DNA from 2 places in the Aestuariirhabdus haliotis genome. Region 1 is predicted to be linked to the other one. Evidence: predicted binding sites of a transcription regulator. Region 1 holds the regulator's gene; the other holds the start of a gene.
The links. Region 1 encodes sigma-54, which starts transcription at its own class of promoters, with help from an activator protein. Its sites were predicted from a motif close to TGGCACNNNNNTTGCTNT; they were not measured.
Positions count from the first base shown of each region.

Region 2: MIB40_RS11875 (DUF3305 domain-containing protein) is a predicted target of sigma-54. The motif match lies at 1,730-1,747, and genes of this name have one in related genera.

Region 1 covers NZ_JAKSDZ010000008.1:19,130-26,845, reverse strand. Annotated here, with positions in the region: gene MIB40_RS07840 (calcium/sodium antiporter) at 1-217, shown strand, start outside; gene MIB40_RS07835 (KpsF/GutQ family sugar-phosphate isomerase) at 254-1,228, shown strand; gene MIB40_RS07830 (KdsC family phosphatase) at 1,228-1,752, shown strand; gene lptC (LPS export ABC transporter periplasmic protein LptC) at 1,760-2,332, shown strand; gene lptA (lipopolysaccharide transport periplasmic protein LptA) at 2,319-2,828, shown strand; gene lptB (LPS export ABC transporter ATP-binding protein) at 2,836-3,561, shown strand; gene MIB40_RS07810 (RNA polymerase factor sigma-54) at 3,681-5,210, shown strand; gene hpf (ribosome hibernation-promoting factor, HPF/YfiA family) at 5,335-5,622, shown strand; gene ptsN (PTS IIA-like nitrogen regulatory protein PtsN) at 5,631-6,086, shown strand; gene rapZ (RNase adapter RapZ) at 6,188-7,051, shown strand; gene MIB40_RS07790 (HPr family phosphocarrier protein) at 7,066-7,335, shown strand; gene pmbA (metalloprotease PmbA) at 7,368-7,716, opposite strand, start outside.
Region 2 covers NZ_JAKSDZ010000019.1:16,763-24,478, forward strand. Annotated here, with positions in the region: gene MIB40_RS11865 (helix-turn-helix transcriptional regulator) at 1-632, opposite strand, end outside; gene fdhD (formate dehydrogenase accessory sulfurtransferase FdhD) at 647-1,504, opposite strand; gene MIB40_RS11875 (DUF3305 domain-containing protein) at 1,843-2,364, shown strand; gene MIB40_RS11880 (DUF3306 domain-containing protein) at 2,361-3,092, shown strand; gene MIB40_RS11885 (4Fe-4S dicluster domain-containing protein) at 3,238-4,839, shown strand; gene MIB40_RS11890 (TorD/DmsD family molecular chaperone) at 4,836-5,462, shown strand; gene MIB40_RS11895 (twin-arginine translocation pathway signal) at 5,505-5,705, shown strand; gene MIB40_RS11900 (formate dehydrogenase subunit alpha) at 5,753-7,716, shown strand, end outside.

The DNA of each region.
Region 1 (7,716 bases):
TTTGCTGGCCGTGCTCTCTGTACCCGGCCTGATTGCCCCTACCGCTTTTACTAGCGAAATATTATATCGCGACTACGCCAGCATGCTGGGGCTTACCCTACTGCTAGCGGTGATGGCCTGGCTTGCGCTGCGAAATGGCGGCATAGGACGACTCAGCGGTAGCATTCTATTTGCCGGTTATAGCGCGTATTATGTCGCCTTGTATTTGACCTTGTAACAGTATCTTCCTTTGTTTGAATAGCCTGGTAGCCTAATGACCCAACCCAATAGCTTCAAAGCCTCCGGCCTGCGTACCGTACGCATGGAACAGGAAGCCATAGCCCAGCTAGAACAGCGAATCGATGCCGACTTTGAGCAAGCTTGCGAACTATTGATCAACTGCCGCGGGCGCATCGTCGTGGTAGGAATGGGAAAATCCGGCCATATTGGCACTAAAATAGCTGCCACCCTGGCCAGCACCGGCAGCCCCGCATTCTTCGTTCACCCAGGAGAAGCAAGCCACGGTGACATGGGCATGATTACCGCCGATGATGTGGTTATCACCCTGTCCAATTCCGGTAACACTGGCGAGATGGTCACCCTGATCCCCCTACTCAAACGGCTTGGGGTACCCATGATTAGCATGACAGGTAACCCCGACTCTGCCTTAGCTCAAGCGGCCAACGTCAACCTTGATACCAGCGTTAAAGAAGAGGCCTGCCCGCTCAACCTGGCACCAACATCCAGCACTACCGTAACTCTGGTGATGGGGGATGCCCTGGCCATCGCCCTGCTGGAACACCGAGGTTTTAGCGCCGAAGACTTTGCTTTTTCCCACCCGGGCGGCTCTTTGGGTCGCCGCCTGCTGTTAAAAGTGGACGACATCATGCACAGCGGCGAACGCCTCCCCATTGTCAATGAAAACACATTGCTGCGAGACGCCCTGCTGGTGATGACTCAAAAAGGTTTGGGAATGACCGCGATTGTATCCGCTGCAGGAACCCTGAGCGGCGTCTTTACCGACGGTGACTTGCGTCGCTCGCTGGATCACGAACTCAACATGGCGACGACCTCCATCGATGACGTCATGACCCGGCACTGCAAAACCATCACCCTTGGTATGCTGGCCGCTGAAGCGGTCCATATCATGGAAGAAAGCAAAATCAACGGCCTGATTGTCATCGATGATAACGACAAACCTGTCGGGGCGCTTAACATGCACGATCTGTTAAAGGCAGGAGTCGTTTGATGTTCAGTCAGTACGAAGAAAAAGCCAAACAGGTTCGTCTGGCTGTTTTTGATGTCGATGGCGTACTCACCAACGGCCAACTGTTGTTCAGCGAAAACGGCGAGGAGCTCAAAGCGTTCTCCACCCTCGATGGGCAGGGAATCAAGATGCTGCAACGCGCCGGTATTGAAACGGCTATTATCACCGGCCGCACCTCGCAACTGGTTGCCCGGCGCGCAAAAAACCTGGGCATCTCACACCTGGTTCAGGGTCGCGAAGACAAACTGATCGCCCTGAAAGAACTTCTGCCCAGCCTTCAGCTGGAGCTGCATCAGGTGGCGTACCTGGGCGACGATCTGCCCGACCTCGCGGCCATCCGTCACGTAGCCCTGGGCGCCGCCGTGGCCAATGCCCACAGCTTTGTAAAGCAACACGCCATCGCCGTGACCCAATCCTCAGGTGGTCAGGGCGCAGCCCGTGAATTTTGCGACGCCCTGCTTGCCGCTCAGGGTAAGTTACAAAGTGCCCTCGATAGTTACCTGTGAGTGATTCATGATTAGAGCTGTCCTGGTTACGTTGTTATGTGGAGTGTTATTTGCCTACGCCGGCTTGTATCTTTACGAGAACACACCACTTCGCCAGACACTCGCACCGCCCAATATCGACCCTCGTGAGCGCCAGGAAGTGGACTTCTACCTGGATAATGCCCAGGTGACCCGATTTAACGAACTGGGTAAACCCGATCATCGCCTCAAAGCTGAACGAGTAAACCACTTCCCCCACAACGATACGACCATGATTCGTGAACCCCGTGTTATTTTGATACGCGACATGGGTGAACGCCTCATCAGTGCGCGCTCGGGAAAACTGTTACCTGGCAACGAAGACCTGGAACTCTGGGACGATGTCAGCATGACCATGCTATCCAGAGAAGGCCTGGAAACAGGCCGCCTTGATACCGATTTCATCACTCTATATTCTGAACAACAACTGGCCGAAACCAATCGACCGGTCGTTATTACCTCTCCCGAAGGGATCACTCATGCTGTGGGAATGAAGGCCCACCTCAACCAGGACCGCGTTCAATTACAATCGAACGTCAGAGGCATCTATGAGCACCACTAAACCCTTACTTGTTCTCTTATTCTCTACCCTTCTGGCCAGCACGGGCGCACAAGCCCTGCCAGAAGACCAGGAACAACCGATTCGCATTAAAGCGGACAAGGCCGATATCGACGAAGGAGCCGGACGAGCCATCTACACAGGCAGTGTCACCATGGACCAGGGCTCGATTCATATTACCGGCGATAAAGTCACCATCTACACCAAGGCGGGTGCGGTGACTCGCATGGTAGCGGAAGGCACACCAGCTCATTACCAGGAAAAACCGGCTGTCGATAAAGAGATTATCAAGGCCTATGGCAATACCATCGATTACGCCATCGCCAAAGACAAAGTCAAGCTGATCAAGAACGCCAAACTGTTTCAGGAGGGCAACTCCTTTACCGGCGATGTCATTCATTACAATATGAAAACCCAGGCGGTCAACGCCCAGGGTGCCACCAGTCGCACCGGAAAGAACCGTGTCGAGATGGTCATTCAACCCAAGAGCAAGCAGTAAGCGATCTATGGCAACCCTGAAAGCACTTCACCTGGCAAAGAGTTATCGTGGCCGGCACGTCGTCGAAGACATTTCGATCAGCATCAACAGCAATCAGATTGTAGGGTTGCTGGGACCCAATGGCGCCGGCAAGACGACCAGCTTTTATATGATTGTTGGCCTGGTTCAGTCGGACAACGGCCAAATCCTGATGGACGGCGAAGATATCACGCGTCTGCCCATGCACGGTCGGGCCCGCAAAGGCATAGGTTACCTGACTCAGGAAGCCTCAATCTTCCGCAAGCTGACTGTCACCGAAAATATTCTGTCGATCTTAGAAACCCGCAAGGACCTCAATCGCAAGCAACGCCTGGCCAAACTGGAGGAGTTGCTCAACGAGTTTCATATCTCTCACCTTCGAGATAGCAAAGGCATCAGTCTGTCCGGTGGTGAACGACGCCGGGTCGAAATTGCTCGGGCACTGGCGACTGAACCCGCTTTTATTTTGCTCGACGAACCCTTTGCCGGGGTAGATCCTATCTCTGTCAATGACATCAAGGATGTCGTCCGTCATTTACGTGACAAAGGTATCGGGGTTCTGATTACCGACCATAACGTGCGCGAAACCCTCGATATCTGCGAGCTCGCCTACATTGTCAGCGAAGGCAAAATCATTGCAGAGGGCGATGCCCAAGCCATTCTGAGTAACCAAAAGGTGAAAGACGTTTATCTCGGACACCAGTTTCGAATATAGGCATTCGGAGTACTTCGGCTCTATAATAGACGCCATGCAAGATTTTTGCCGGTGCAAGAGGCTACCGGGGTAACCCATGCGAGGAGTAGGCAGTATATGGACCGGACATTGTATTATCTATGAAACCATCCCTAGTCCTGAAAATGGGCCAGCAGCTGACGATGACGCCTCAGCTGCAACAAGCCATAAAACTTCTGCAGCTCTCTACCCTGGATCTTCAACAGGAGATTCAGCAAGCCCTCGAATCTAACCCTATGCTCGAGGCCGAAGACGGCCTGGAAGAACCCAGCTCAAAGCAAGATGAAGCCCGTGACGGTACGGAATTCGATATTAAAGCCGAATCAACCGCTCTCAATGAAGGTGAGCAACGCCAGCAGGAACAACAGAGCAGCGAGAGCGCCAATAACGAGAACGAGGTTCTTTCCGACGACTGGCAGGACAACATCCCCAATGATCTGCCAGTAGATTCTGCCTGGGACGATGTCTATCAATCGAGCTTACCTGCTTCTTCAGCCCCATCGGACAACGATGACTACAATCCAGCGGCGCGTGCCAGCACGGTGGATTCACTGCAATCCCATCTCGAATGGCAGCTTAACCTGACTCCAATGAGCGATACCGATCGTGCCATTGCGATCACTATCATCGACGCTCTTGAAGAGGATGGTTACCTTGGCTGCAGCTGCGAGGAGCTGCTCGACAGCATCGATGCCGATCTGGAGATTGAGCTTGATGAGATCGAAGCCGTACTTCGCCGGATACAGCAGTTCGATCCTGTAGGGGTCGCTTCGCGCTCCCTGAGCGAATGTCTGCTGATCCAGCTGGCCCAACTTCCGAGCGACACTCCCCACCTGAAACCGGCCGCTCTGGTGGTTGAAAAACATATCCACCTTTTGGGCAACCATGACTATGCTCAACTGATGCGCAAAGCACGCCTCAAAGAACCCGAACTCAAAGCGGCAATCGAGCTGATCCAGACCCTGAACCCCAAGCCTGGAGCCAGTATCGAAAGCAGCGAGCCCGAATATGTCATTCCCGATGTAACGGTCAGAAAGGTCAACGAGCGCTGGATTGTTGAACTCAACTCGGATGCCATGCCCCGTGTACGGATTAACTCGGGCTACGCCTCCCTCGTCAAGCGAGCCGATAACAGCGCCGACAACACCTACTTGAAAAACCACCTGCAGGAAGCCCGCTGGTTCCTTAAAAGCCTGCAAAGTCGCAATGAGACCCTGATGAAAGTCGCCACCCAGATTGTCGAACACCAACGCGGCTTTCTGGATTATGGCGAAGAAGCCATGAAACCGTTGGTTCTGCATGATATTGCGGAAGCCGTCAGCATGCATGAATCGACCATATCCCGGGTCACAACGCAAAAATACATGCACACCCCAAGGGGCATCTTTGAGCTGAAGTATTTCTTCTCCAGCCATGTCAGCACGGCCAGTGGTGGGGAATGCTCCTCCACCGCCATTCGTGCGATTATCAAGAAACTGGTTGCCGCCGAGAACCCAAAAAAACCATTGAGCGATAGTAAAATAGCCGGTCTGCTTGCCGAGCAAGGAATTCAGGTAGCCCGCCGCACCATCGCCAAGTATCGAGAATCCCTGTCCATTCCTCCATCAAACGAAAGAAAACGTCTGGTATAGGTTATATTGATTAATAGCAACATAGAAATATCGAGTCTCGGATATGATCGAAACAGAGGCACACAGCTGAGCACGACATGGTGTCGGTTCAGTATCACGAAAAACCCATCTAGGAGAGAGACGCATGCAAATCAACATCAGTGGACATCATGTCGATGTAACAGAAGCTTTGCGTGAGTATGTAGCAACCAAGGTTGACCGTCTGGAAAGACATTTCGACACCATCACCAGCGTCAACGTCACCCTGAGCATAGAAAAAGAAGGGCAAAAAGCAGAGGCCAACCTCCATGTTCGCGGTGCTGACATCCACGCCACTGCTGTCCATGACGATATGTATGCCGCCATCGACATGCTGGCCGACAAACTGGATCGTCAGCTGATGAAACACAAGGAAAAGAACCTCTCTCGTTAATATTCTCCATGAACCTGACAACCCTCCTAAGCCCCGACCGCAGCCTTTGTGCTGCGGAAGGCGGCAGCAAAAAACGCGTACTCGAAACCCTGGCGGAAACCATTGCCCAGGGCGCTCCGGAAATCTCGGCGGATAATCTTTTTAATGGCTTGATCGAGCGTGAACGACTCGGCAGCACCGGTTTTGGCAAGGGTATCGCCATACCCCACTGCCGACTCGAATCCTGCACCGCACCCATGGGAGCCCTATTAAAACTCTCCGATGGCATCGATTTTGATGCTATGGATGGCAATCCGGTGGATCTTATTTTCGCCCTTGTGGTACCCAACGAAGCTACCAACGAACATTTGGCTATCCTGCAAGAACTGGCGGGACGGCTGGACAATGCCAGCTATCGTAACAATCTTCGCCACGCAAAAGATGGCAGCGAACTCTACACCATCGCTATCGCGCCGATTGACTGAATCCCTCAGGTCACAGACCTGTCACTTACCAGCTGATATACTTCCACTAATTCAGTCAATGGACAGGTGGCTCGCTGCCTGTACTCAGTGGAAAAAGTGGCATGCGACTAGTCATAATCAGTGGACGATCAGGCTCAGGAAAAAGTAGTGCGTTACACGTACTGGAAGACCAGGGTTTTTACTGCGTCGATAATATGCCGGCTGGACTTCTGGGCTCTCTGGCCGCAGAAATCTCAGGGGAAGCAGAACTGCGTAATGCGGCGGTGAGTATCGATGCTCGTAATATGCATGCCGACCTCAAACGTTTCCCGGAAATCCTCAGCCAACTGAGCGAAAGCGGTGTTAACTGTGAGGTCATCTACCTGGATGCCGAACCCGCGACCCTCTTGAAGCGATTCAGTGAAACCCGCCGCCGGCACCCACTCTCCAACGATCAATGTTCATTAGAAGAAGCAATACTGGCCGAAAGTGAACTCTTGGCTCCGCTCAAAGACGAAGCCAAACTGACTCTGGATACCAGCTCCCTGTCGCTTCACGAACTGCGTGACCTGATTCGCACGCGCGTAGCCCAACGTAACAACGATAGCCTGGCGTTGCTGTTTCAGTCCTTCGGCTTCAAACGCGGCATCCCAATTGATGCCGATTACGTATTTGATGTACGCTGCTTACCCAACCCCTATTGGGTTCCTCATCTCAGGGGGTTTAGCGGGTTGGAAGAACCCGTACAGACCTTTTTGGCCGATCAACCTGAAGTACAGGGAATGCTGTCCGATATAGGTGACTTTGTCGATCGCTGGCTGCCCGCTTTCGAGGCAGGCAACCGAAGCTATCTGACGGTTGCCATCGGTTGTACCGGCGGACACCATCGCTCGGTATATCTCAGTGAGCAGCTGGCCAACAGCTTTAGCGACAAAATCAAGAATGTTCAGGTTCGTCACCGCGAGCTTCACACCACACAAAAATAACAATGTGAACCAACATGATCGACACCAGGATAACTATTATCAATAAACTCGGTCTGCATGCACGGGCCGCCTCCAAGTTTGTTACCACCGCTTCCGCTTATGGCAGCGCCATCGAGGTAGGCCACGACGGCAAGATGGTTGACGGCAAGAGTATTATGTCAGTGATGCTACTGGCGGCGAGCCAGGGCACCGAACTTATTCTGCGGATTGACGGTGACGACGAAGAGCGGGCTCTGGAAGCCATTACCGAACTGGTTAACGACTTCTTCGGGGAGGGCGAATAGCCCTCCTGCTCCTATCAGGATCACATAACGGACTAATCCCCACCAACCGTCATACCTTCCAGCAAAATTGAGCCTGACTGTACATTACCCCGCCGATCAACGTCGTTTCCAACCGCAACCAGATTGGCGAACATATCTTTCAAATTACCAGCGATGGTAATTTCAGACACGGGATACTGGATGATGCCATTCTCGACCCAGAAACCACTGGCACCTCTTGAATAATCACCCGTGACCAGATTCACCCCTTGCCCCATAAGCTCAGTGACCAGTAGCCCTCGATCCATTTTCTGCAAGAGCTCACCGGCCCCCAGACCACTGTCACTGATACGCAGGTTATGTGCCCCACCGGCATTGGCGGTCGATGTCATACCGAGCTTA
Region 2 (7,716 bases), on a different contig from region 1:
GAACGATGATGTAACGCCAGCTGTTCATCAAACAACCGTCTGGCGCCGGAACCGGACTGACGCAACACCCAGCGACTGCCTTCAACAAAACAGCCTTGAGCATTCTCAGGCGGCACTCCCGGGCGCGTCGCAATTCCCACTTCACGCTCGAACAAACGCACCATGGTCCACTGCCGATGATTCTGGTAACGCTGCAACAACGCCGGATGACGCACTCGACTTTCGGCTGCTGGGCCCCAGTGCATGACACAGAGATCAGCACGTCCTCGATCGAGCATGGACAACCCCAAACGAGTACCGGTAACTGACAAGGAGACCAGGCCAGCATCCTGCATATCCCGCTGCTGACGGGATAAGGCCTGCTGCATCAACAGATCACCACTGCCCACCACCAGCAGGCGGTCCGTCAGTACCCCGCCATGGCAGGATTCAAGCAACCAACTTTCGACCAGACGCTTGGGGAATAACCACTTACCGGTAATTTTGGTCGCGGGTATGACGCCCTCGCTGACCATCGAATAGACTTTTTTCTCATTCAACTGGAGAAAATCGGCCACCTGTTTGATATTGAGGAATTCGGCGCCTCCCTGCTCATTTTTTGCCTTGCCGGCTACAACCTGTGCCTGCTGCATCTCCCTGTCCCTCGTTACGGAGTTGCCGACCGCACCGGACGTGGTGCCGGCGGTTGGTCAAACTCGATATTTTCCTGACCATTGAAGACCAGGAAGTGCTTGCCCTTGGCGCGGCCGATCATGGTCAAACCGACTCGCTGGGCCATCTCCAGGCCCATCTGAGTTAAACCGGACCGCGACAACAACAGTGGGATACCCATCTGGGCGACCTTGATCACCATCTCGGAGGTTAGCCGGCCGGTGGTGTAAAAGATCAGCTCTTGCCCCTGCAGGTCGTCCAACAGCATGCGCCCTGCCAGCGTATCCACCGCATTGTGGCGCCCCACATCCTCGACAAAATCGACCACTTCACTGCCCCGGCAGAGGGCACAACCATGCACCGCCCCCGCCTGACGATAGATTTCGTTATGACGTGACAGGGAATCGAGCAATTCGTAGATCCCCGACTGGGTGTAGCGCAACCGGGCCAGCTCGATGTCGTCAAACCGGTTCATCATGCTGGCGAACACCGTGCCCTGGCCACAGCCCGTCGTCACCGTTTTGCGCCCCAGGCGTTCCTGCCAACCCTCAATACTGCCATCGGTAACAACCGCCGCGGCTTCGACATCCCACGCCACCTGAATGGCACGTACCTGCTCGAGTCGATCGATGATGCCCTGGTTCAACAGATAGCCCAGAACCAACTCTTCCGGGCGACGCCCCATAGTCATCAGGGTGAGCAACTCAACCTTGTCGATATAGATCGTTAGCGCTCGCTCACCCGCGATATCAATGGCCCGGGGAGTACCCTGCTCATCCAGCGCCTCGATGCGATGGGTTGCCTCAAGCCCGGACTGGCTCATCAAGGGGCGATAGGGCGAAATCCCATTCATGGTTCTCGTTCTCCAGATCAACGATTAATAAAGCAGGCGCAACAAAAGTCCATGCTCGCCAGCGCTGCGCCATCTCTTTTGCAAGGATGAAAAGCAAAAAGCGTACCCTGGCAAACGGGCCAATACACCTACATAAAGTGGGTCATTATGACCCAGCCACCCGATGAATCCTAAGCAACTGCCCCAAATCGTCCCAGTGCAACCGACCAATACCAGACTTTTTTCAGGAACAGCCTTTGCATCAACACCCGCATTAAAGACAGCAGTAAACACAACAGCAACCACAGCAAGAACCAACCCGATCGACCTAATCTTGCCAAATCACCAGGAGCTCTCTCTTGCCAGCGCAAATCAGCAACCCGGACGATAGTTACACCATCAAGGTGGCGATGGTAAGAACCCAGGCCAGGGTCGGCCAGTGGCTGACGGATAACTGGGAGTGCCTGCTATTACCCGCCGAAGCATCCGATCCGGATCAGGCCACCACCTGCGCCACACTCCAACTGTTATTGCATCGGGATGAGCGAACTGCGTATCGAATGAACCTGAGTTCGCGAGAGCCCAAGCTGTTTATTGTCTGCGATCTCGATGATGAACAAGAGGATGAACTGATGCACCCCTTGCGCATCAGCGCCAGCCAGGACCTGGCCGCCGCCTATATGGACGGAGGCGAAGAGGATGTCTTCTCCGCCCCGATGCCTGCCGCCGTCCAATGCTGGATCGAGGCATTTATGAGCCGTCACGGAGAAGACACCAGCGACACCGGCAAACGACGCCGTCGGGGCAAAGGCGAAAAGCACAAAGGGGCAAAAGACGCTCAACCAGAGACCACCCCTCACTCCCAGGAAAACTTGTCATGACGGCAGATGACAATGACGGCAATAACGAAGGCTTTGCTAGCCGCTGGAGTCGATTAAAACGCCAGTCGGAAGCACCCACTTCGCCCGAACCCTCAATAGCGGATCAGGCATCCCTGACACAGACCAGCAACAAAAGCCTGGAACAATCGCAGGCAGCCACGCAAGATCACGACTCTGACGAGGCACCGAAAACCGACGCCGATATGCCCGAACTGGGCAGCCTTGGCAACGATGACAGCTACGCCGACTTCCTGTCAGAAGGGGTCAGCGACGAATTGCGCGCCAAGGCCCTGAAGCAACTGTTCCATCTTTCCCACTTCAACATCACCGACAAGCTGGACGACTACGACGAGGATTTTTCAGTTTTCGAGCCCCTCGGCGACACCGTCAGCGAACACCTGAAACGCTGGATCGACCGAGATCCGAGCAATACCCATCCGAAGCCAGCCACCGACCAGGACAGCACAATCGCGTCCGATCAAGCCGACAGTGGCAAGTCAACCTCATCGACCGATGACCCAGAAACCGAAGCGCAATCCTCTGCGCAAGCACAGCAGACACCCGCCGAGACATCCGAGACCAGCCAGGCCCGGAATGACCCGACGGAATCACAGCAAGCAAAACCACCCAACGACACCCCAGCACAGGGTAACGCGGCAGAACGTTCTCCCCGCACCCATTCGGACATTAGCGACCCTGAGGGACAAAACAACCCAGGGCAGACCTAAAACCATACAAAAAATAAGACAAATTCGGACTTTAAAAGACTTTACACCCGAAAGAGCCGGTTCCGGTTTTGCTATAGATAAAGCGGGCTGGAAAACCATAAGAAATAAAAAGGCTTGAGCCTTACAACCAGCCTGATGAGGATCTATGACTGTTGTAACCATGGAACGACCGGGGTTAGCTGTTAACCAGTATGAACCCCAAACCAGCACCATTACCTATCGGAGCTCCGGCGAGCTACTGATAACCGGGCCTGAGCACCGTGCACGGCTGGCGGCTGCCGAACTGGCAGGCGCACTCAAATGCACGGTGCTAATCACCGAAGCGATGCCCGCTACCGTCAATGTCGATATGGAACGGGCGGCCGGACTGGAGATTAACGCCCCGATACACCACCACAGCTTGCAGTCCCTCGGCGGCTATATGGGTCATTTTGACGCAATGGTCTCATTGCCTGGCGGCCTGATTGATAATTCGCTGGCCAAGCTCAGTCAGCTCAAAGCCTTCGACCTTGTGCTCGACCTGGGCAGCAGTGCGTTGATCGGTAACCAACGTTCACCCGCAGGCTATTTCCATTGCCCGGATCAAAACAGCCTGGCGACCGCCCTGGAAGAGTTGCCAGATCTGGTTGGCGAGTTCAGCAAACCGGTTTACCTGCGCCTTAATAACGACATCTGCGCCCACAGCAACAGCACCTTAATTGGCTGCACCCGTTGCCTTGAGGTCTGCCCGGCCGATGCCATTAGTTCGGTCAGCGGGCGCATCGAAGTCGATCACCACCTGTGCCATGGCGTCGGCGGCTGTGCCAGTGCTTGCCCGACCGGGGCCATCGAGCACCTCGAAACACCGCCTCATCAATTGCTACAACGCCTGCGCGAGCCTTTGCAACAGCAATCGGCGGCAGTCATTATTCGCACCGACGACAATACGGATATCGCAGCAAATATTGCTGAACCAGTGATTCAGCTCGTGCTGGAAGAGATCAACTGCGCCGGTCTGGAAACCTGGTTCAGCGCGCTGGCCTGGGGAGCGCCCCGGGTTGTTATTTTTGCCCCGGACGACCTTGACGAAACTGCGCGCAGCGCTCTACAGACCCAGTTGGGTTTCGCTCATGCGATTCTGCACGGTCTTGGCCTCGAAACGACTCGCATAAGCCTGCTTGAGTCCACCAATGCCGACACTCTGTCACAGTGGCTGACCAGCGACCTGACACCGGTTTCCAATGCCAGTTATCTGCCCGACCACAAACGCCGGGAAGCCCTGTTCCAGGCCATCGACCAACTGTTTACCGCTGGCGAACAACAAGCCCAGGCCTTTGGCCTGCCAGCAGGAATGCCCATGGGCGGTCTAGATATCAACCAGGAGCAGTGCACTCTATGTATGTCCTGCGCCGGTGTCTGCCCCACCCAGGCCCTGCAATCGGGGGGCGATTCACCCAAGCTGCTCTTTACCCAACACAATTGCGTGCAATGCGGGCTCTGTGTCAGCGCCTGCCCGGAAAAGGTGCTGGATCTGCGCAGCGAGTACCAGCTGGATCCCTCGGTGCGCAAATCCCAGCAAACCCTCAATGAGGATGCGCCACTGTGCTGTGGCGATTGCGGCAAGCCCTTTGCGACCCAAAGCCTGCTTCGCAAGATGCAGGAGAAACTGTCTGGCCACAGCATGTTCCAGAACAGCAATCTGCTCGAACTCTGTGGTGACTGCCGCGTGAAAGCCTTAATGAAACAGGATTCGGAGTTACTGCAATGAGCGCCGACCTGATCACAACCGACAACGCTGTAACCGCCACCAACGCACTGCCAGTGTTGAGCGATGAAGATCATCTTCGCGCCGAAGGCTATGCCCTTCTGGGTACGTTGTTACGCGGCGCACTCTCCGACGAACTGATGCAGCTGCTGGCGGGCATCGAGATTGAGTCGGCCCATAGCCCCATCGAGCACGCCTACAGCACCTTGCAACAAAGCGCCGTGCATACTCGGGTAGAAGCCGCACGACAGGAATACCAAAGCCTCTTTATTGGTATCGGCCGGGGCGAACTGTTGCCCTTCGGGTCCTGGTACCAGACCGGATTTATGATGGAAAAGCCCCTGGTCAAACTGCGTCAGGATCTGCAGGAACTGGGCTTTGAGCGTCAACAGGATACCCACGAACCCGAAGATCACGTAGCCGCACTCTGTGAAGTGATGACCTACCTGATCGAAGCCGGTTCAACCGAGCAACAACAGCGTTTCTTCCGCACCCATATGCAGGGCTGGATACAACGCTTTTTCGATGATCTGCAAAACGCCAACAATGCCAACTTCTATATTGCGGTTGGCCAACTGGGTGAAGCGTTGCTGCAAGCAGAGATCGATCGTTTTGATCAACCATAGATTTGATTAGCCACCATTCAAAAACCCGCAGGGGAGAGAACAATGAGTAAGAAATCGCTGAGCAAGGAGCAATTGCAGAGACGTGAGTTTCTGACCGGAGTTGCTGTCACCGCGAGTGCTGCAGCCGTGGTCGGTGCCGCAGGCTCTGTCCAGGCCGCTGAAGAGCCGCTCGAAGAAAAACAGTCAGGGCGTTACCGCAAGTCGGATCACGTCAAGGCCTATTACGATACCGCCCGCATCTAGGCGACGTTTCAGGTTCTGATACCGGATTAACACGAGGCAACATAACAATGAAATTGACCAAAGTAAGCCCCGAAAGCGAACAGGCCAAGACCAGCGGTATCAGCCGCCGCTCGTTTCTTAGCGCCAGCGGCGTAGCGGCCGGAGGCCTGGCCGCCAGTCAACTGCTGACCCCGGGCATGATGCAAAAAGCCCAGGCCGCGAGCAAAAGCACCAAACCCGTCGATACCAAACGCACCATCTGTACGCACTGTTCGGTGGGCTGCGGTATCTATGCCGAAGTTCAGGAAGGTGTCTGGACCGGGCAGGAACCTGCCTTTGACCACCCCTTTAACCGCGGCGGCCATTGCGCCAAAGGGGCCGCAGTGCGAGAGCACGGTCATGGTGAACGCCGCCTGAAGTACCCGATGAAACTGGTTGGCGGCAAGTGGCAAAAAGTCTCCTGGGATGACGCAATCAACGAGATCGGCGACAAGATGCTGAAGATCCGCGAAGAAAGCGGACCCGATTCGGTGTACTGGCTGGGATCGGCCAAATACAGCAACGAGCAAGCCTACCTGTTCCGTAAATTTGCCGCCCTCTGGGGTACCAACAACGTGGATCACCAGGCGCGTATCTGTCACTCCACCACCGTTGCCGGGGTTGCCAATACCTGGGGCTACGGTGCGATGACCAACTCGTTTAATGATATGCACAACTCCAAGGCGATGATCCTGATCGGGTCCAACCCCGCCGAGGCGCACCCGGTCGCCATGCAACATATTTTGCACGCCAAGGAGCGCAACAAGGCGAAACTGATTGTGGTGGATCCTCGCTTTACCCGCACCGCGGCGAAATCCACTGAATTCGTTCGCATTCGCCCCGGCTCTGATGTCGCTTATGTGTTCGGTTTGCTGTGGCATATTTTTGAAAATGGCTGGGAAGACAAATCCTTTATCGAACAGCGCGTTTACGGCATGGACGAAGTGCGCGAAGAGGTGAAGAAATTCCCACCGGCGGAAGTCGAGAATATCTGCGGCGTCAGCGAAGAACAGATGCGCCGGGTTGCTCGTACCCTGGCGGAGCATAAACCCGGTACGATCGTCTGGTGCATGGGCGGTACCCAGCATACGACCGGTAATAACAATACCCGCGCGTACTGCATACTGCAGCTGGCTCTGGGTAACATGGGGGTTTCCGGTGGCGGTGCCAATATCTTCCGTGGCCACGATAATGTGCAGGGCGCGACCGATTTCTGTGTCCTGTCCCATTCACTACCGGGCTACTACGGACTCTCCGCCGGTGCCTGGAAGCACTGGAGCAAGGTCTGGGATCTGGATTACGAGTGGGTCAAGGGCCGCTTCGATAACCGCAAGGCGTTCGAAGGTACCACCGAAAAGCCCAAGTTCCCCATGAACGCCGCTGGCATTCCGGTCTCCCGCTGGGTAGACGGCGTGCTGGAAGACAAGGGCAATATGGCCCAGAACGACAATCTGCGCGCCATGGTGTTCTGGGGCCACGCCCCCAACAGCCAGACCCGGGGACTGGACCAGAAAAAGGCCATGGAAAAGCTGGATATGATGGTGATCATCGATCCTTACCCGACCACCAGTGCCGTATTGCCCGACCGCCAGGATGGTGTTTACCTGCTGCCGGCCACCACCCAGTTTGAAACCTACGGTTCGGTAACGGCGTCCAACCGCTCGTTGCAGTGGCGTGACAAAGTGATCGATCCGCTGTTCGAATCCCAGCCCGACCACACCATTATGTACAAGTTTGCCAAGAAATTTGGCTACGAAAACGAGCTGTGCAAGAACATCAAGGTCAACGGCGAAGAACCCCTGGTGGAAGATATCACCCGGGAATTTAACAAGGGCATGTGGACCATCGGTTATACCGGCCAAAGTCCGGAGCGTATGAAAGCGCACCAGAAAAACTGGCACACCTTTGATTTCACCAGTCTCAAGGCCGAAGGTGGCCCCGCCGATGGTGATTTCTACGGTATGCCCTGGCCTTGCTGGGGAACCGCCGAGCA